DNA from 3 places in the Burkholderia plantarii genome. Region 1 is predicted to be linked to each of the others. Evidence: predicted binding sites of a transcription regulator. Region 1 holds the regulator's gene; each other region holds the start of a gene.
What was found. The regulator FNR, encoded in region 1, switches genes on or off when oxygen is low (the NO sensors DNR and NnrR bind a similar motif). The targets are predictions, from matches to a motif close to TTGATNNNNATCAA.
Positions count from the first base shown of each region.

Region 2: the regulator FNR is predicted to act here: its motif matches at 1,757-1,770, upstream of paaA (1,2-phenylacetyl-CoA epoxidase subunit PaaA).
Region 3: the regulator FNR is predicted to act here: its motif matches at 2,338-2,351, upstream of bpln_RS07870 (KamA family radical SAM protein).

Region 1 covers NZ_CP007213.1:85,355-91,224, forward strand. The annotation lists gene bpln_RS18170 (SDR family oxidoreductase) at 1-32, shown strand, start outside; gene bpln_RS18175 (LysE/ArgO family amino acid transporter) at 95-715, opposite strand; gene bpln_RS18180 (LysR family transcriptional regulator ArgP) at 819-1,709, shown strand; gene fnr (fumarate/nitrate reduction transcriptional regulator Fnr) at 1,860-2,609, opposite strand; gene bpln_RS18190 (universal stress protein) at 2,730-3,215, opposite strand; gene bpln_RS18195 (hypothetical protein) at 3,667-3,903, shown strand; gene epsC (serine O-acetyltransferase EpsC) at 4,035-4,967, shown strand; gene bpln_RS18205 (SDR family oxidoreductase) at 5,283-5,870, opposite strand, start outside.
Region 2 covers NZ_CP007212.1:281,098-286,967, reverse strand. The annotation lists gene bpln_RS01175 (SGNH/GDSL hydrolase family protein) at 317-1,606, opposite strand; gene paaA (1,2-phenylacetyl-CoA epoxidase subunit PaaA) at 1,790-2,791, shown strand; gene paaB (1,2-phenylacetyl-CoA epoxidase subunit PaaB) at 2,830-3,114, shown strand; gene paaC (1,2-phenylacetyl-CoA epoxidase subunit PaaC) at 3,122-3,928, shown strand; gene paaD (1,2-phenylacetyl-CoA epoxidase subunit PaaD) at 3,967-4,554, shown strand; gene paaE (1,2-phenylacetyl-CoA epoxidase subunit PaaE) at 4,556-5,644, shown strand; gene bpln_RS01145 (DUF1835 domain-containing protein) at 5,772-5,870, shown strand, end outside.
Region 3 covers NZ_CP007212.1:1,841,762-1,847,631, forward strand. The annotation lists gene bpln_RS07860 (Flp family type IVb pilin) at 300-470, shown strand; gene bpln_RS07865 (aminotransferase-like domain-containing protein) at 592-2,034, opposite strand; gene bpln_RS07870 (KamA family radical SAM protein) at 2,480-3,844, shown strand; gene bpln_RS07875 (Ldh family oxidoreductase) at 3,849-4,922, shown strand; gene bpln_RS07880 (branched-chain amino acid aminotransferase) at 4,919-5,824, shown strand; gene bpln_RS07885 (TauD/TfdA family dioxygenase) at 5,817-5,870, shown strand, end outside.

The DNA.
Region 1 (5,870 bases):
GCGTGGACGGCGGCATCGTCCGCGCGCTGTAACGCGCCGGGCGCGGCAGACGGCGGCCCGGCAGCCACGCGCTCGACGCAACGTCACCGCAACGTCAACGCAGCTGGGTGGCCGCGAGACAAAGCACCATGCTGCCCACCGCGCCGTCCAGCAGGCGCCACGCCACCGCCTTGCGAAACAGCGGCGCGAGCAGCCGCGCGCCGTAGCCGAGGCCGATGAACCACAGCACGCTGACTGTCATCGCGCCGATCGCGAACGCCACGCGCGCGCCGGCCGGCTCGCGCGCGCCGGCCGTGCCGATCAGCAGAAAGGTGTCGAGGTAGACGTGCGGATTGAGCCAGGTGAAGGCGAGCGTCATCATCACGATCGGCAGCGCGCGCTGCGCGGGCGGCGCCACCTGGCCCGAGGCGGCGTCGAGCGTGGCGTGGCCGGGCTTCAGCGCGCGCAGCAGCGCGCTCAGGCCGAACCACGCCAGATAGGCGAGGCCGATGTAGAGCACGACGTGGATGAAGGTGGGGTAGCGCTCGACCAGCGCCGAGGCGCCGCCCACGCCGACGGCGATCAGCAGCATGTCGGACAGCGCGCAGAGCACGACGATCTTGCCGATATGCGAGCGCATGATGCCCTGGCGCAGCACGAAGGCGTTCTGCGCGCCGATGGTGACGATCAGCGACGCGCAGAGCGCGGCGCCGTGAGTGAAGGCGATCCAGTTCATGAAATTTGGGGGACGGTGGACTTGGGCGACGTATGCGGCTAGTCTGCGGGTTCGATTGGCATAAGAAAAGCTAAATTCCCTAATCTCAATGAAGGAAAACTGAATGCTCGACTACGCGCTGCTGGAGGCGCTGTCCGCGGTGATCCGGCACGGATCGTTCGAACGCGCGGCGAAGGACCTCAACGTGTCGCCGTCGGCGGTCTCACAACGCATCAAGCTGCTCGAGGAACGCGTCGGCAGCGTGCTCGTCAAGCGCGGGCAGCCGTGCGTGGCGACCACCTCGGGTGCGCTGCTGTGCCGGCATACCGAGCGCGTGCAGCTGCTCGAGGCCGAGCTGTCCGGGCAGGTGCCGCATCTGCCCGGCGCGGTGGGGGCGTGGCCGACGCTGCGGATCGCCGTGAACGACGACAGCGTGGCCACCTGGTTCGTCGACGCGGTCGCGCCGTTCTGCGCGCAGAGCGGCACGCTGCTCGACCTCGTGATCGACGACCAGGACTACACGGCCGAGCGGATTCGCGACGGCAGCGTGCAGGGCGCGATCACCGCGCAGGCCGAACCGATCCAGGGCTGCCGCTCGACGCGGCTCGGCCGGATTCGCTATCACGCGGTCTGTTCGCCGGCGTTCCAGGCGCGCTATTTCGCCGACGGCCTCACGCGCGAGGCGTTGCGGCGCGCGCCGTGCGTGATGTTCAGCCCGAAGGACAGCCTGCAGATGCGCTTCATCCGGCGCGCGACGCGCACCGACCTCGACCCGCCGAAGCACTGGATTCCGCACGTGGCCGGCTATTTGCGCGCCTGCGAGACGGGACTCGGCTGGGGGATGTGCCCGGTTCGCATGATCGAGCGGCAGGTCGCCTCGGGCGAGATGGTGGACCTGTCGGAGGGGCGCAGCATCGACATCGAGCTCTACTGGCAGAGCTGGCGGCTGTCGATCGGCTGGCTCGACGAGTTCAGCCGCGTGCTGAAGACGAGCGCCGCGCAGTGGCTCGATTGAACGCGACGCACCCAAAAACAAAGGCGCCTCAGGAGGCGCCTTTTGTGATCGCAGGGCCGACAGGCGTCGGGCCTCGATGGGGAGTGGCAGTGGGGTCTTGATTCGAAGGCGGGATCGAGCCGCGCATCGGACCCTTGGCTAACGGAACCATCAGATCGCGCGCAGTCCGTCGAAATCGAGCACGCGAACCACGCGACCCTGCATGACGAGCAGGCCCTGCCGCTGGAACTTCGACAGCGTGCGGCTGACCGTTTCGAGCGTGATGCCCAGATAGCTGCCGATGTCCTCGCGCGTCATGCGCAGATTGAACTCGGTGGCCGAATAACCGCGCACCATGTAGCGAGCCGAGACGTCGAGCAGGAACGAGGCGACGCGCTCGTCGGCGTTCAGCGACCCGAGCAGGATGGCCTGCGTGGTCTCGCGCACGATCTGCTCGCTCATCAGCTTCAGCACGCGTGCCTGCAGCGTGCTGGCCTCGGAGCACAGCGAGCGCAGCGAGCCGTAGGGAATCACGCAGACGGTGCTGTCCTCGAGCGCGACGGCGGTGCGCGGATGGTGGCTGTCGCAGATGCCGTCGAAGCCGAGCGCCTCGCCGGCCAGGTGAAGGCCCGCTACCTGCTCGCGGCCGTCCTGGCGCGTGGCGATGGTCTTGATCGAACCGGAACGCACCGCGTAGAGGTTGTCGAACTCGTCGCCTTCACGGAACAGCGCTTCGCCGCGGCGCACGGGGCGCGCCGCGCAGATCACCGACTCGAGGCGCTCGACGGCCTCGGTATTGAGGCCTTGGGGCATGCAGAGGTGCCGCATCGAACAGGTGGAGCAATGCGCGGCGGGATGGGGAGCCCAGGAGCTGGAGGAGCGGACCGGGCGGGAGGAACGTTGGGGGAGAGGAATCAACATGATGCGTACTCACACTTATGAAGAAGCAATGGTGACTATTGTCCCACCGGGTTTTCCATGAGTTGAGCGGCAAAACGCCGCGACGCGGAATGCGTCGCGTTTTGCGCCATGGCAATGTGATCAGCTTTCCTTAGTTTTTTCCGCCTCTTCGTTTGAATGCGATGCCGCAGAAGGGATCAAAAGCACCGGCAGACAAGCCTGTCGGACGCATTGCTCGGCGATGCTGCCGAGCATTAGGCGTTTGAATCCGCGCCGGCCGTGGGTGCCGAGCACGAGCAGGTCGGCGCCGTATTCGGTGGCCGCCTCGAGGATCAGCGACGACACGTCCGCGAGCGTGGCGGCTTCGCCGGTCAGCACGTCGCCCGTCACGCCGGCGTCCTGCATGCGCTGCGCGAAGTCGCGCGTGAGGTCGCTGCCCTGCGCCACGAGCTGCTCGCGCAGCACGGACGGGTCGTAGCCCGGCACGTTGTAGTAGATGGCCGCGTTCTCGACCGCATAGAACGCGCGCAGCGTCGCGTGTTCGGACTGCGAGAGGGCAAGGGCCGCATCGAACGCGTGACGCGACGTTTCACTGCCGTCGACTGCTACGAAGATGCGCTGGTACATGAGGGCTCCCTGGTGCGGTGGATGAAGGCGCTCCGGCGACTCCGGATGCCGTTGAGAAGGATGCTGCGGGGGAGGTTATACGATCGGTTCGCGATTTGCAGCGTCGCGGGGCCGCCGTGCAATCATGTCGCACCCTGGCTCCGCCCGGTGCCGTCCGGACGTGGTTGCCGCACGGGTCGAACAGCGGACGCCGGACCTCGTGTCCGGCTCGCCGCGATCCGTGAAAACCCCATCCCCGGCTGCCTGCCGCATGGTGGAACGGCGAGCGGCGCCTGCATCCCGAGAGGATTTATTTCAGGTAGAAGACAGTGAAACGACAGAGTATGATGCGCTACGAGATGGGCACGGCGGCCTCGGCCCGCCGTGCTGCTTCTGCCCGCAACGGGCACCGCGGCACCCTTAGACGGTGGTAGTGAAGAACAACACAAGGGACACAAGCTGGGGCGGACTCATGCATTCGACGACAACGGCATTCACCCATCGCGGCTATCTTCTGAATTGCGCGCCGGCCCGCGCCGGCGACGGTTCGTTCCAACCCTACGTGGTCATCTCCCGATCGAGCGACGGCGAGCTGGTCGCGAATCGATTTTTCCCATCCGATCTCCATTTCTGCGAAGAAGGCGAGGCGGTCGCGCATGCGCGCGACTGGGCCGTTCGCTGGATCGACGCGAGCAGCGTGACGGTGTAGGCGCCGGCAGGGGCGGCGTTGCGGGGCGGCATTTCGCGTGCGTATACAAAACGCGGTAATCTTGTCGCCTTCGTCATCCTTCATTCTTCCAGCACGGCCGTGGGGTTTCCGCATGGCCGGCTTCCCCTGCCATGTCGAATTCGTCCGCCGGCCGCTCCTGGGGCCTTGAACAGATCGTCGCCGAACTGCGCGAGTCGCGCGAAACCCTGCACCGCACGCGCCACCCGCGCGGCATCCGCGAGCTGCCCTCGCGCGACGCCATCTGCAAGTTCGTGACCGGCCTGCGCGCCTCGCTGTTTCCCACTCATTACGGCGCGCCCGACCTGACCGACGAGAGCGTCGATTTCTACGTCGGCCACACGCTGGAAGCCACGCTGCGCGTGCTGCACGAACAGGTGCGCCGCGCGCTGCGGTTCCTGCCCGAGTACGCGGACACCGGCTTCACCGAACTCGACGAACGCGCGTTCGAAATCGCGCGCACGTTCGGCCGGCAGCTGCCGGCGATCCGCGCGCTGCTCGTCAGCGACATCCAGGCCGCCTACGCGGGCGATCCGGCCGCGCAGCACATCACCGAGATCCTGCTCTGCTATCCCGGCGTGCTGGCGATGATGCACCACCGCCTCGCGCATGCGCTGCACCGGCTCGGCGTGCCGCTGCTCGCGCGCTTCATCAACGAGATCGCGCATTCGGCCACCGGCATCGACATCCATCCGGGCGCCACGATCGGCCCGAGCTTCTTCATCGACCACGGCACCGGCGTGGTGATCGGCGAGACCGCGATCATCGGCGAGCGGGTGCGCGTCTACCAGCACGTCACGCTCGGCGCGAAGAGCTTCCCGGCCGATGGCGACGGCGCGCTCGTGAAGGGCAACGCGCGGCATCCGATCGTCGAGGACGACGTGGTGATCTACGCCGGCGCGACGATTCTGGGCCGCGTGACGATCGGGCAGGGCTCGGTGATCGGCGGCAACGTCTGGCTCACGCACAGCGTGCCGGCGGGCAGCAGCGTCGCGCAGGGCAAGGTGCGCGAGGGCGAACGCACGGGGCGCGACGGCGGCGCGTGAGGCCGGGCCGCGGGGCTTGCCCCGCGAAGCCGGCATGTGAGCGCAACGCATGCCGGCAGCCGGCCAGCCGCCGCAAAGGTGAGGTTTTTCGGGAGGCGGTGGACGTCGATTGAAAATGACGGCGATGCAATGCCGCCGAGGCGTTGCGGATTCGATCCGGATCGTTCGGATAACTGACGGGCTGTCTCGCTCCGGTATGCATGGCCGAAGCGGGATGGTGCTACGCAGCCGCATCGAAACGGACAACGAAGCGGCGGCGACGCGCGCAAGCCTCGCGCGCTTCGTCGCCGCCGGCTATCGACAACCCGGGACCGCTCAGCGCGACTCGGCCGGCGAGCGATGCTTGTAGAGCACGTCCTGGTCGACGCGGATCAGGTTCTGCCCCGCATCGACGACGAAATCGACGCCGTTGTACGCGCTGCCCGTCAGCAGCAGGATCGCGTCGGCCACGTCGTCGGGGCCGGCGATTCGCGCGAGCGGCGTCGAGGCGTGGCTCGCGTGCTCGAAATCGGCCTCGGTCTGGTCGTCGCTGGGCAGCATCAGCCCCGGGAACACCGCGTTCACGCGCAGCACCGGCGCGGCCGACATCGCGAGCATCTGCGTCAGGTTGCCGAGCGCGGCCTTCGCGACCGTGTAGCTGAAGTGGTCGCGATGGAAATTGTCGCGGATCTTCTGGTCGATCACGTTGATCACCACGCCCTGCGCGCCGGCCGCCTTGGCGCGATCGTGGAAGCGCCGCGCGAGCAGCAGCGGCGCGCGGCAGTTGACTTGCCAGGCGGCTTCGAGCGCGTCGAGCTCGAAGCTCGGGAAGTGATCCTGCCAGAACACCGACGCGTTGTTGACCAGCACGTCGAGCCGCCCGAAGCGCGCGTACACCGTATCGACCAGCGCCGCGCAGGCGGC
Region 2 (5,870 bases), on a different replicon from region 1:
AGCGAGATTATGATCAACGTTTCGCAGCGCGTCAACTACTTTTTTCACGCTGCGATCAACCTGCTTTGTTGATCATTTACCTCCGGCAACACCAACACGCGGCCAACATTCGGCGCTGCGTTCGTCCTGCCTGGCTTCCCCTTCCGCGCCGCGTTTCCGTTAGCGCGAAAGAGGCGTGATTCTAAGCAGCCCGAGCCCATCACGCAAGCCATTTTTAAGAAAATCGTTAAAAAATTTCGGGCGCCATCGCGACGCCCGATTTTTCATCCCCGCAGCGTTCCTTCACGCCCGCTCGCGCCGGCGTTTCCCCCAACCATTAGTATCGCTTCGCGGCAGCCACCAACCGCTCGATCGGCACGGCGTCGGCCATCGCCGCGTAGCCGGCGTCGCTCGGGTGAACGCCGTCGCCGCTGTCATAACGGCGCTGCAGCACCTGCGGGCGCGCCGGATCGCGCAGGGCGGCGTCGAAATCGATGACGCCGTCGAATGCGCCCGAGGTCCGGATCCAGTTGTTCACCTCGATGCGAATCGCCTCGCGCTCCGGCGGCAGCGACGCCGGCGTCAGCGTGGCGCCGAACAGGGCGATCCGGTGAGCGTGCGCGCTTGCGATCAGGCGTCGATACCCGTCGATCAGCATCCGCGCATCGACACGCGTGTGCGGCGTGTCGCAGTCGAGCCCGGCATGCGGCGGCATCGCGGCGAAATTGATGTCATTGATGCCGATCAGCAGCACCGCCGCCTTCACGCCCGAGCGTGCCAGCACGTCGCGATCGAAGCGCCGCTCGAGCGCGACGCCATAGCATGCCGAATCGCTGAGCAATCGATTGCCGCTGATGCCGAGGTTAACCACGCTCCAGGCTCGCTCGCCCGCCGCGTCGAGCCGGCGATCGAGCCCGTCGGTCCAGCGGCGGTTGTGATTGAGGCTCGAACGCAGGCCGTCGGTGATCGAATCGCCGACCGCCGCGATCGTGCCGGCCGCGGCCGCGCCCCCCTCTACTGCCAGTTCGCTCACCCAGGCCGATTGCGTGAAGCGGCTCCGGAACGCGTCGCCGTCGGCGTCAGCACTGTGGTCGCCGGGTACCGACACGTAATTGACCTGATTCGCCACGCGGTGCCAGGCCGTCATCTTCTGCTCGCCGCGCACAAACAGGCTGATCGCATAGGGCGCGCCCGCCTCGACCGGCAGCGCGACCGGATCGCTGTCGCGCTCCTCGCCGGCGGGCACCACCAGCTCGCGCCGCCCGCCGAACGTGACGAGCGCCGCGTCGCCAGGCTGCACGGCGGCACCCGCCGCCGACCGGGCGATCCGCACGGCGCCGAGCGACAGCGGCGTGCGGCCGTAGGCGTTGCTGATCCGCAGCCGCACGCGCGTGCCGCCGACGCTCGGATAGACGATCTGGCGAAGCGTGCGGTCCGTGACCTCGGGCGCTTTATATAGAGGCGGCGGCGACGCGAGCGCCGGAATCGGCTGCAGGGCGCTCGCCCATGCCGCCACCCAGTGCGGCGCGCCGCCGGGGCTGGCGGCGTCGCTGGCCGCGAGCGCCGCGCCGGACAGGCACAAGGCAAGACATCCGGCCCAGGCCGGCAAACAACGACGAAAACTCATGATTCGATAGCGCACGACGGGAAAGATACCGATTGTGCCCGATATCCACGCCACGCCGCGGTCGCCCGAAGCGGCCCTCGCTCCCCACCATCCAGCCGATTTTCCCTTTCTCGAAAAATTAATTAACCGACCGGACGGTTGATTTATACTTTGATCCACCTCATCCCGCACGAGACGTTTGCCATGTACACGCAATCCCTCGACCTACCCGGCCAAGCCGCCCCCGCCGGCGAACCGGTCAGCGCCGCGCCCGAACAGGCGCGCTTCGACGCAGTCATCTCCGCCGACGGCAAGATCGAGCCGCAGGACTGGATGCCCGACGCCTATCGCAAGACGCTGGTCCGCCAGATCTCGCAGCACGCCCATTCCGAGATCGTCGGCATGCTGCCGGAGGGCAACTGGATCACGCGCGCGCCGAGCCTGAAGCGCAAGGCGATCCTGCTCGCCAAGGTACAGGATGAGGCCGGCCACGGGCTCTATCTGTATAGCGCGGCCGAGACGCTCGGCGTGTCGCGCGACGCGCTCGTCAACGCGCTGCACGCCGGCAAGGCCAAGTATTCGAGCATCTTCAACTACCCGACACCGGACTGGGCCGACGTCGGCGTGATCGGCTGGCTCGTCGACGGCGCCGCGATCATGAACCAGATCCCCCTCTGCCGCTGCACCTACGGCCCCTATGCGCGCGCGATGATCCGCATCTGCAAGGAGGAATCGTTCCACCAGCGCCAGGGCTTCGACGCACTGCTCGCGATGATGGCCGGCACGCCGGCGCAGCGCGAGATGGTGCAGCAGGCCGTGAACCGCTGGTGGTGGCCGGTGCTGATGATGTTCGGCCCGAGCGATGCCAATTCGGTCCACAGCAACCAGTCGGCGAAATGGGGGATCAAGCGGATCTCGAACGACGACCTACGCCAGAAATTCGTCGACGCGGCGGTCGAGCAGGCGAAGGTGCTCGGCGTGACGTTCCCCGACCCGGACCTGAAGTGGAACGAGGCGCGCGGCCACCACGACTACGGCACGATCGACTGGGACGAATTCTGGCGCGTCGTCAACGGTGACGGCCCCTGCAACCGCGAGCGGCTCGCCACGCGCGTCAAGGCCCACGACGACGGCGCCTGGGTCCGCGAGGCCGCGCTCGCCCATGCCGACAAGCGCGCGGGCCGCGCCGAACGGCAAGCCGCCTGACGCCCGCCCCCCTTCGAATTCGATTCAGGAGAAACGCAATGAAACAGGAATGGCCGATCTGGGAAGTGTTCGTGCGCAGCAAGCAGGGGCTCGACCACAAGCACTGCGGCAGTCTGCACGCCGTCGATGCGTCGATGGCGCTGCGCATGGCCCGCGACGTCTACACGCGCCGCCAGGAAGGCGTGAGCATCTGGGTGGTGCCGTCGGCCGCGATCACGGCGTCCGATCCGAACGAGAAGGCGGAGCTGTTCGAACCGGCCGGCGACAAGATCTACCGCCATCCGACGTTCTACACGCTGCCCGACGAAGTCAACCACATGTGAGCCCGCGATGACGACGACCCCGGCCTCCCATCTGTCCTACGTGCTGCGCCTCGCCGACACCGCGTTGATCCTCGGTCAGCGCAACGCCGAGTGGTGCGGGCACGGCCCGATCCTCGAAGAGGACATCGCGCTGACCAACATGAGCCTGGACCTGATCGGCCAGGCCCGGCTGCTCTACGCGCATGCGGCCGACCTCGAACACGCGCTGCGCGGCGCGACCCGGACCGAGGACGACTACGCGTACTTCCGCACCGAGCGCGAGTTCACGAACCTGACGCTGGTCGAGCTGCCGCACTACGGACCGCTGAGCGGCACCGCACATGCGAGCAACGACTACGCCGTCACGATCGTGCGCAACTTCCTCTACGCGACGCTGATGCTGCACCTGTGGACGGCGCTCGAAACCTCGGCCGATCCGCAACTGGCCGCGATCGCCGCGAAGTCGATCAAGGAAACGCGCTACCACGAGCATCACGCGCGCGAATGGCTGATCCGCTTTGGCGATGGCACCGACGAATCGCACCGCCGGGCGCAGGCCGCGCTCGACTACCTGATGCCCTACACGCGCGAGTGCTTCGTGGCCGACGCGGTCGAGCGCGAGGTCGCGGCGGCCGGCATCGCGCCGGCGGCCGACACGCTCGAGGCGGCCTGGCGCGCCGACGTCGATGCCGCGCTCGCCGAGGCGACGCTGGTCGCGCCGGCGCCGGTCGCCTACGTGACGACCGGCCGGCACGGCGAGCATTCCGAGCACATGGGCTTCCTGCTCGCGCAGATGCAGAGCCTCGCGCGCCAGCATCCGGGCGCGAGCTGGTGACCCCCCCGGCGCCTGCACTCATCAGGAGAGAAATCACGATGTCCGCGCTGCCCGCTTCCGTCGATGCCGCCGCCTTGACCGATGCCGAACTCGCGCGCGTGCGCGCCGCGCTCGACACGGTGCCGGACCCGGAGATCCCGGTCGTCTCGATCGGCGAGCTCGGCATCCTGCGCGAGATCCGGCGCGCGGCCGACGCGACGATCGAGGTCGTGATCACGCCGACCTACTCCGGTTGTCCGGCGATGTCGCAGATCGCCGAGGACATCGGCGCCGCGCTCGACCGCGCCGGCGTGCCGCCCTGCCGGATCGTCACGGTGCTGTCGCCGGCCTGGACCACCGACTGGATCACCGAGGCCGCGCGCGAGAAGCTGCGCGCCTACGGCATCGCGCCGCCCGTCGGTACCTGCGGGAGCGGCAACGCGGCGGCTTCCGGCGACGCGAGCGGGGCCCGGCCCGCCGCCGTGAAAGTGATCCGCTTCGCGCCGAAGCCGGCCGCCGCCCCGGCCTGCCCGCGCTGCGGTTCGCGCCACACCGAGCGGCTCGCGCAGTTCGCGTCGACCGCCTGCAAGGCGCTGTACCGCTGCCTCGACTGCCGCGAACCCTTCGACTACTTCAAGCCCTACTGACATGGCGACTCCGCAATTTCACCCGCTGCGCATCCGCGACGTGCGACCCGAGACCGCCGACGCGGTGACGGTCTCGTTCGAGGTCCCCGCCGAGCTGCGCGAACAGTTCCGCTTCACGCAGGGCCAGTTCGTCACGCTCAAGACGCAGATCGACGGCGAGGAAACCCGCCGCTCGTATTCGATCTGCGTCGGCACCACCGATTACGACCGCGACGGCGAGCTGCGGATCGGCATCAAGCGCGTGCGCGGCGGGCGCTTCTCGAACTTCGCGTTCGACACGCTGAAGGCCGGCCACACGATCGACGTGATGACGCCGGACGGCCGCTTCTTCACGCACCTGAACGCCGAGCACGGCAAGCACTACGTGGCGTTCTCGGGCGGCTCGGGTATCACGCCGGTGCTCGCGATCGCACGCACCACGCTCGAACTCGAGCCGCGCAGCACGTTCACGCTGATCTACGGCAACCGCAGCGTCGATTCGATCATGTTTGCCGAGCAGCTCGAAGACCTGAAGAACCGTTTCATGCAGCGCTTCGTGCTCTACCACGTATTGTCCGACGAGCTCCAGGACGTCGAGCTGTTCAACGGCGTGCTCGACCAGCCGAAATGCGCGGCGTTCCTGAACACGCTGGTGCCGGCCGCCTCGATCGACGAGGCGTTCATCTGCGGCCCGGCGCCGATGATGGACGCGGCCGAGGCGGCGCTCGGCGCGGCCGGCGTGGCGCGCGGGCGGATCCACGTCGAGCGTTTCGGCACGCCGCTGCCGCAGGCCGGCGCGCCGGCCGTGGAGATCACCGAAGCGACGCCGGCCGCCGCGCTCGAGATCGTGCTCGACGGCAAGACGCGCAAGCTGCGCCTGCCCTACGAGGGCGTGAGCCTGCTCGACGTCGGCCTGCGCGCCGGCCTTGCGCTGCCATATGCCTGCAAGGGCGGCGTCTGCTGCACCTGCCGCGCGAAGGTGGTGGAAGGCGAGGTGCGGATGGACAAGAATTACACGCTGGAGGAACAGGAAGTGCGCGACGGATTCGTGCTGACCTGCCAGTGCCATCCGGTCAGCGAGCGCGTGGTGGTGAGCTTCGACGAGCGCTGAGATACCGCGCGACGCACCGGTCGCGAGATATCTCGCGACCGGACATCTCGCTTACACTAGGGGCCGCTTTTCGAGCCGGGTCCGCGAATCCGGCCGAAAGCGGCCCTTTTTCGTTGATCTCTCGCTGATGAGCACTCTTCATGTCACCGTCGGCGGTTCCGCCGCCGAATCGCTGCGCGCCGCGCTGGCCGCCGCCGGCCGCGACGATACCGTGGTCGAACTCCTC
Region 3 (5,870 bases), on a different replicon from region 1:
AGCGAGGCGCGGGCGACGCCGCGCGTCGATTCAAACGCGCCGATTCAAACGGACGTATGAGTGAAACCGCGCGCACGCGCCGTGTAGTGGTGGGACCAGTCCGTCTCCTTTGCGCTTGAATTGCGCCGATTTCGCGCTTTGTCTGGCTTTCATCGGATAAGTGCCGGATGGGATGCTCAGGATTCCGTTGTATCGGTGCCAAGCGAGCAAAATACCGGCGCGCGAGAATTTTCTCGACATTTATGCGAGGTATGATGGCCACATAAATTAAGTCGATTACGGACTACGGGGTTGAAAGAATGAAGGTTTTGTTGGGGCGTTTCCTTGCCGAAGAAGCAGGGACGACCGCGATCGAATACGGGTTGATCGTGGGTGCGATCGCAGGTGTGGCCGGGTATGTCGCCACGGATCTCAGTAACAATGTCAGCCAGGCGTTCAGTTTCGCCGCCAGTTTCTTTCATCAGTTTTAAAGGACCGGGCACCGCTCGCGCCGTGTCCTGATCCATACGGCCCGCGCGAATCGCGCCGCGGGCGGCGAGCGTGCCGACAGCCGGTGCGCCGCCGGGCACGCACGCGAGTCGCGCCGGGCTCTCAGGTCTCGGTGCTCAGTTGCGCGAGCGTCTTCAAGGCGGCATCGATCTTCGCGTCGAACGGCATGCCCGCGCTGAGCCGCAGGCAGTTGCTGAACTTGTTCGTGTTCGAGAAGATCGAGCCCGGACAGATGCGGATACCTTTGTCGAGCGCCTTGTCGAACAGCCGGTCGGTGTTCAGCTCGTCGGGCAGCGTGACCCAGAGCAGCAGGCCGGCGCCCGGCTGCGTCACGGTGGTACCGGCCGGGAAATGGCGCAGCACCGCGTCGACCACCTGCGCGCGCTGATCCTTGAGCAGCCGGTTCATGCGCCGCATGTGCCGGTTGAAGGTGCCGCCCGACGTGAAGTCGGCCACCACCAGCTGGGACATCTCCTCGCGATGGCGCGATACCGCGTACATCAGCATCTTGATCCGGTTCTGCCACTTTCCGCCGATCAGCCAGCCCACTCGCGAGCCGGGCGACAGCGACTTGTTGAACGAATTGCAGTAGATGACGTTGCCGCTCTGGTCCCAGGCCTTGATCGGCTTGGTGCTGGCCGGGCTCGGCAGGAACGCGCCGTAGGTGTCGTCCTCGATGATGGCCACGTGGTGTTTCTCGCACAGCGCCACCATCCGTTGCTTGGCCGCATCCGACATCACGCTGCCGAGCGGATTCTGCACCGACGGCATGCAGACCACGGCATGGATGCTGCCCATGTGGTTGATCGCGAACTCGAGCGCGCTGACCGAGATGCCGGTCTGCGGATCGGTGGGGATCTCGATGGCCCGCAGCCCCAGTGACTCGATGATCTGCAAGATACCGAAATAACACGGCGACTCGATCGCGACGATGTCGCCCGGCCCGGTGACGGCGCGCAGCGCGAGGGACAGCGCCTCGCTGCAGCCGTGCGTGACCAGCACCGTGTCCGCATCGATATGCAGGCCGCGCGTGAGCGAGGTGCGCGCGATCGCCTCGCGCAACTTGCGCACGCCGTCGGTCTCGGGGCCGGAATCGTAAAGGCTCGGCCGCGCGCGCAGGATGCGCAGCATGGTGTCGCGAAGCGCCGCGCCCGGATAGAGGGACGGCGCGCACACGGCCCCGGCCAGGTCGATTTTCGGCTGGCGCTGCTGGCCGCGCGCGAGCGTGACCGAAATGCGTTCGTGAACCCCCACGTAATCGGCCGGATCGATCCGCTCGGCGGGCGCTTCCATGCGGCTTTCCTGCTGGACCGGAACCGGCACCTTGATCGGTTTGCGCGAGCGGACGAAGTAGCCGGTTCTCGGTTTCGCTTCCACATAACCCTGCATCTCGAGCACACGGCACGCTTCCACCGCCGTGGAAATCGACACGTGATGCAGCGCCATCAATTCCCGCAAGGACGGCAGTCGCTCACCTTCCGCGAGAAACCCGTTTTCGATGGCCTTCGCGTAGTGCTCCGCGAGCAAACGATATTTCGTGTGCATTTTTCTTGTACTAAAGACCGGTATAGATCCGGAAAATTATACCAGTACAGGGATGCAGAATCGGCAACTAAGCCGGTGAATTTTTCATATTTTTGTGCGTGTTCAGTGATGAACAAATACACGAAGATGTCGATCGTTCGAAACCAAAAGAAATAAATCCGATTTTTCGATGCGAATCGATTTCGGATGCGAGCGGCAATTTACCGAGGGCATTTCTTTAACCTTTCATTGCGGTAAGCCGGGATTGGCCGGCAACGCCGTGATGCCAGCGCCGTGAGGCGCGGTCGGTTGCCGTGTGCATATTCGATGCACGTCAAGCGTTCTCCGGGTTGGCCACCCGGCGGACATCGCCCGCCCGTTATCGGCGGATTGGCGATTTGATGTGTTGAGAAACTTGGCGTTTCGGAACATCAGGGAAATTAAGCGATCTTCACCAGGAGAGAATGTGGACGCTGAAAAATTCAAAGCCTATAACGCTAAATCGATTGCGAATTCGCCATACTGGTCGCGAATTCCCGACGAGATTAAAGGCGCGCTCGGATCGATTTCCCGGGTGCTGCCATTCCGGATCAACGAATATGTATTGCGCGAACTGATCGACTGGGATCGGGTGCCCGACGATCCGGTGTTCCGACTGACGTTTCCGCACCCCGGGATGTTGCCGGCGGACGATTATCGACGCTTGCGCGAATTGCTCGCGGACGGCGCGGACCCGGCCGCCGGCGCGCGTTATATCGACATGCTGCGGCATCGCATGAATCCGCATCCGGCCGGGCAGATGACGCACAACGTGCCGATGCTCGACGGCCGGCCGCTGCCGGGGCTGCAGCACAAGTACGCCGAAACCGTGCTGTTCTTCCCGGCGGCGGGGCAGACCTGCCACGCGTACTGCTCGTTCTGCTTTCGCTGGCCGCAGTTCATCGGCGCCGAGGACATGAAGTTCAACGCGCGCGAGTCGGACGAGCTGAGCCGCTATCTGCGGCTGCATCCGGAAGTCACCGACGTGCTGATCACGGGCGGCGATCCGATGGTGATGAACGCCGAATCGCTGGCCGGCTACATCGAGCCGCTGCTGGCCATCCCGCATCTGCAGAACATCCGCATCGGCACCAAGTCGGTCGCCTACTGGCCGCAGCGCTTCGTGACCGACAAGGACGCCGACGCCGTGCTGCGGCTGTTCGAGCGCGTCGTCGCGCACGGCAAGAACCTGTCGGTCATGGCGCACTACAACCATCCGGCCGAGTTGCGCCCGGAGATCGCCCGGCGCGCCGTGAAGCGGATCATCGGGACCGGCGCGACGGTCCGGATGCAGTCGCCGATCGTGCGCCACATCAACGATTCGGCCGAGACCTGGCAGGAGCTGTGGACCACCGGCGTGCGGCTCGGCGCGATTCCGTACTACATGTTCGTCGAACGCGATACCGGGCCGCAGCGCTATTTCGAGCTGCCGCTCGTCGAGGCGTACGATATCTTCAGGACTGCGTATCAGCGTGTGTCGGGACTGTCGCGCACGGTGCGCGGCCCGTCGATGAGCACGCTGTACGGCAAGGTGCTGGTGGACGGCGTCGTCACGCTCGGCGGCGAGAAGGTGTTCGCGCTGCAGTTCCTGCAGGCGCGCGATCCCGACTGGGTGCGCCGGCCGTTCTTCGCGAAGTTCGATCCGCAGGCCGTCTGGTTCGATGAATTGCAGCCGGCGTTCGGCGAGCCCGCGTTCTTCTTCCAGACCGGCGCCGGCGAGCCGCGCGTGCGCGAGCCGATCTACCTGACGCGCGCCGACGCGGCCGAATCCTCCCTCACGCTTGCGAGCTGACGACATGAACAACCTGGTCCAGGCGGAACGACTCCGCCAACTCTGCGAGGCGGCCGCGCTGCGTCGCGGCCTGAGCGCGACCCACGCGAGGTGGTTCGCGGACGGCCTGATCCGCACCTCGCTGATGGGCATCGACACGCATGGCGTGCGGCTGCTGCCGCTCTACCTGCGCGAACTCGACGAAGGGCGCAGCAATCCCGAACCGGCGCTGCGCACCGTGCGGCGCTTTCACGGCACGGCGCTCCTCGACGCCGACGCCGCGCCGGGCGTGGTGGCCGGCAGCCACGCGGCACGCCTCGCGAGCGAACTGGCGCGCGAGTGCGGGGTGGGCGTGGTGGCGGTGGCGAACTCGAATCACTTCGGCGCCGCGTCGGTGTACGGCGAATGGATCGCCTCGCAAGGGCTGGTCGGCATCGTGACGACCAGTGCCGCGGCGCGCATGGCGCCGTTCAACGCCACGCGCGCGATGTTCGGCACCAATCCGATCTGCTTCGCCGCGCCGGCCCGCGACGGCGACCTGTACCTGCTCGACATGGCCACCAGCCAGATCTCGTACTCGCAGGTCAAGCACTTCCGCCGCAACGGCATGGCGCTGCCGTCGGGCTGGGCGCTCGACGCCGCAGGCCAGCCGGTGACCGACCCGGCGCAGGTGGTCTCGCTCGCGACGCTCGGCGGCTACAAGGGGCAGGGGCTCGCGATGATGGTGCAGATCCTCAGCTGCCTGCTCGCCGCGATGCCGCTCGATCACGCGCTGACGCATCTCGACGCCGAGCCCTACGACCGCGGCCGCGAGATCGGCCACTGCCTGATCGCGATCGATCCGGCGCGCTTCGGCCCGCTCGACGGCTTCACCGCCGGCGTGTCCGCGCTGATGCAGGCGATCCGCGAGACGCCCGCCGTGGACGGCGAGCGCGTGCTGGTCGCGGGCGACCCGCAGAAGGCCTCGATCGCGCACCGCACCGAGCACGGCGTCCCGCTGAACGACGACGAATGGCGCGGCCTGCAGGCCGAAGCCGAACGTCTCGGCCTCGGGCATCTCTTTTCGACCGATCACATGCAGCACAAGGAGACCGCATGACACCCCCCAAAAACCTGCCGTTCGACCAGCGCGACGGCCAGATCTGGTTCGACGGCGAATTCGTCGAGTGGAAGAGCGCGAAGATCCACGTGCTCACGCATGGCCTGCATTACGCGAGCTGCGTCTACGAGGGCGAGCGCGTCTACGCGGGGCAGGTGTTCCGGCTGCGCGAGCACACCGAGCGGCTCTATCGCTCCGCGCACACGCTCGACTTCGCGCTGCCGTACACGCCCGAGCAGATCGAGGCGGCCACCGCCGAGCTGATCGAGCGCAACGGCATCGTCGAGGGCTACGTGCGCCCGGTGGCGTGGCGCGGCTCGGAACAGATCTCGACCTCGGCGCGCGCGAGCCGCATCCACGTCGCGATCGCCTGCTGGAGCTGGCCGAGCTACTTCGATCCGGAGGCGAAAAAGCGCGGCATCACGCTCGAGACCGCCGCCTGGCGCCGCCCGCCGCCTTCGGCGAGCCCGTTTGCGGCGAAGGCGTCGAGCCACTACATGATCGCCACGCTCTGCAAGCACCACGCGGAGGACCACGGCTTCCAGGACGCGCTGATGCTCGACTGGCGCGGCCACGTCGCCGAAGCGACCAGCGCGAACGTGTTCTTCGTGCGCGACGGCGTGCTGCACACGCCGGTGCCCGACTGCTTCCTCGACGGCATCACGCGGCAGACCGTGATCGGGCTCGCGCGCGAACGCGGCCTGACGGTGATCGAGCGGACCATCCTGCCGGAGGAGCTCGGCAGCTTCAGCGAATGCTTCGTTACCGGCACGGCGGCCGAGGTCTGCCCGGTCGGCCGCATCGACGCGCACGAATTCACGTCGTCGGCCATCACGTTCGATCTGATGGCCGCCTATTCGGCGCTGGTCCGTCAACCTGAAGGAGTCGCGATCCATGCCTGACACGCTCGACGTCGACATCGACATCCACGACGGCGCCGCGCTGCTC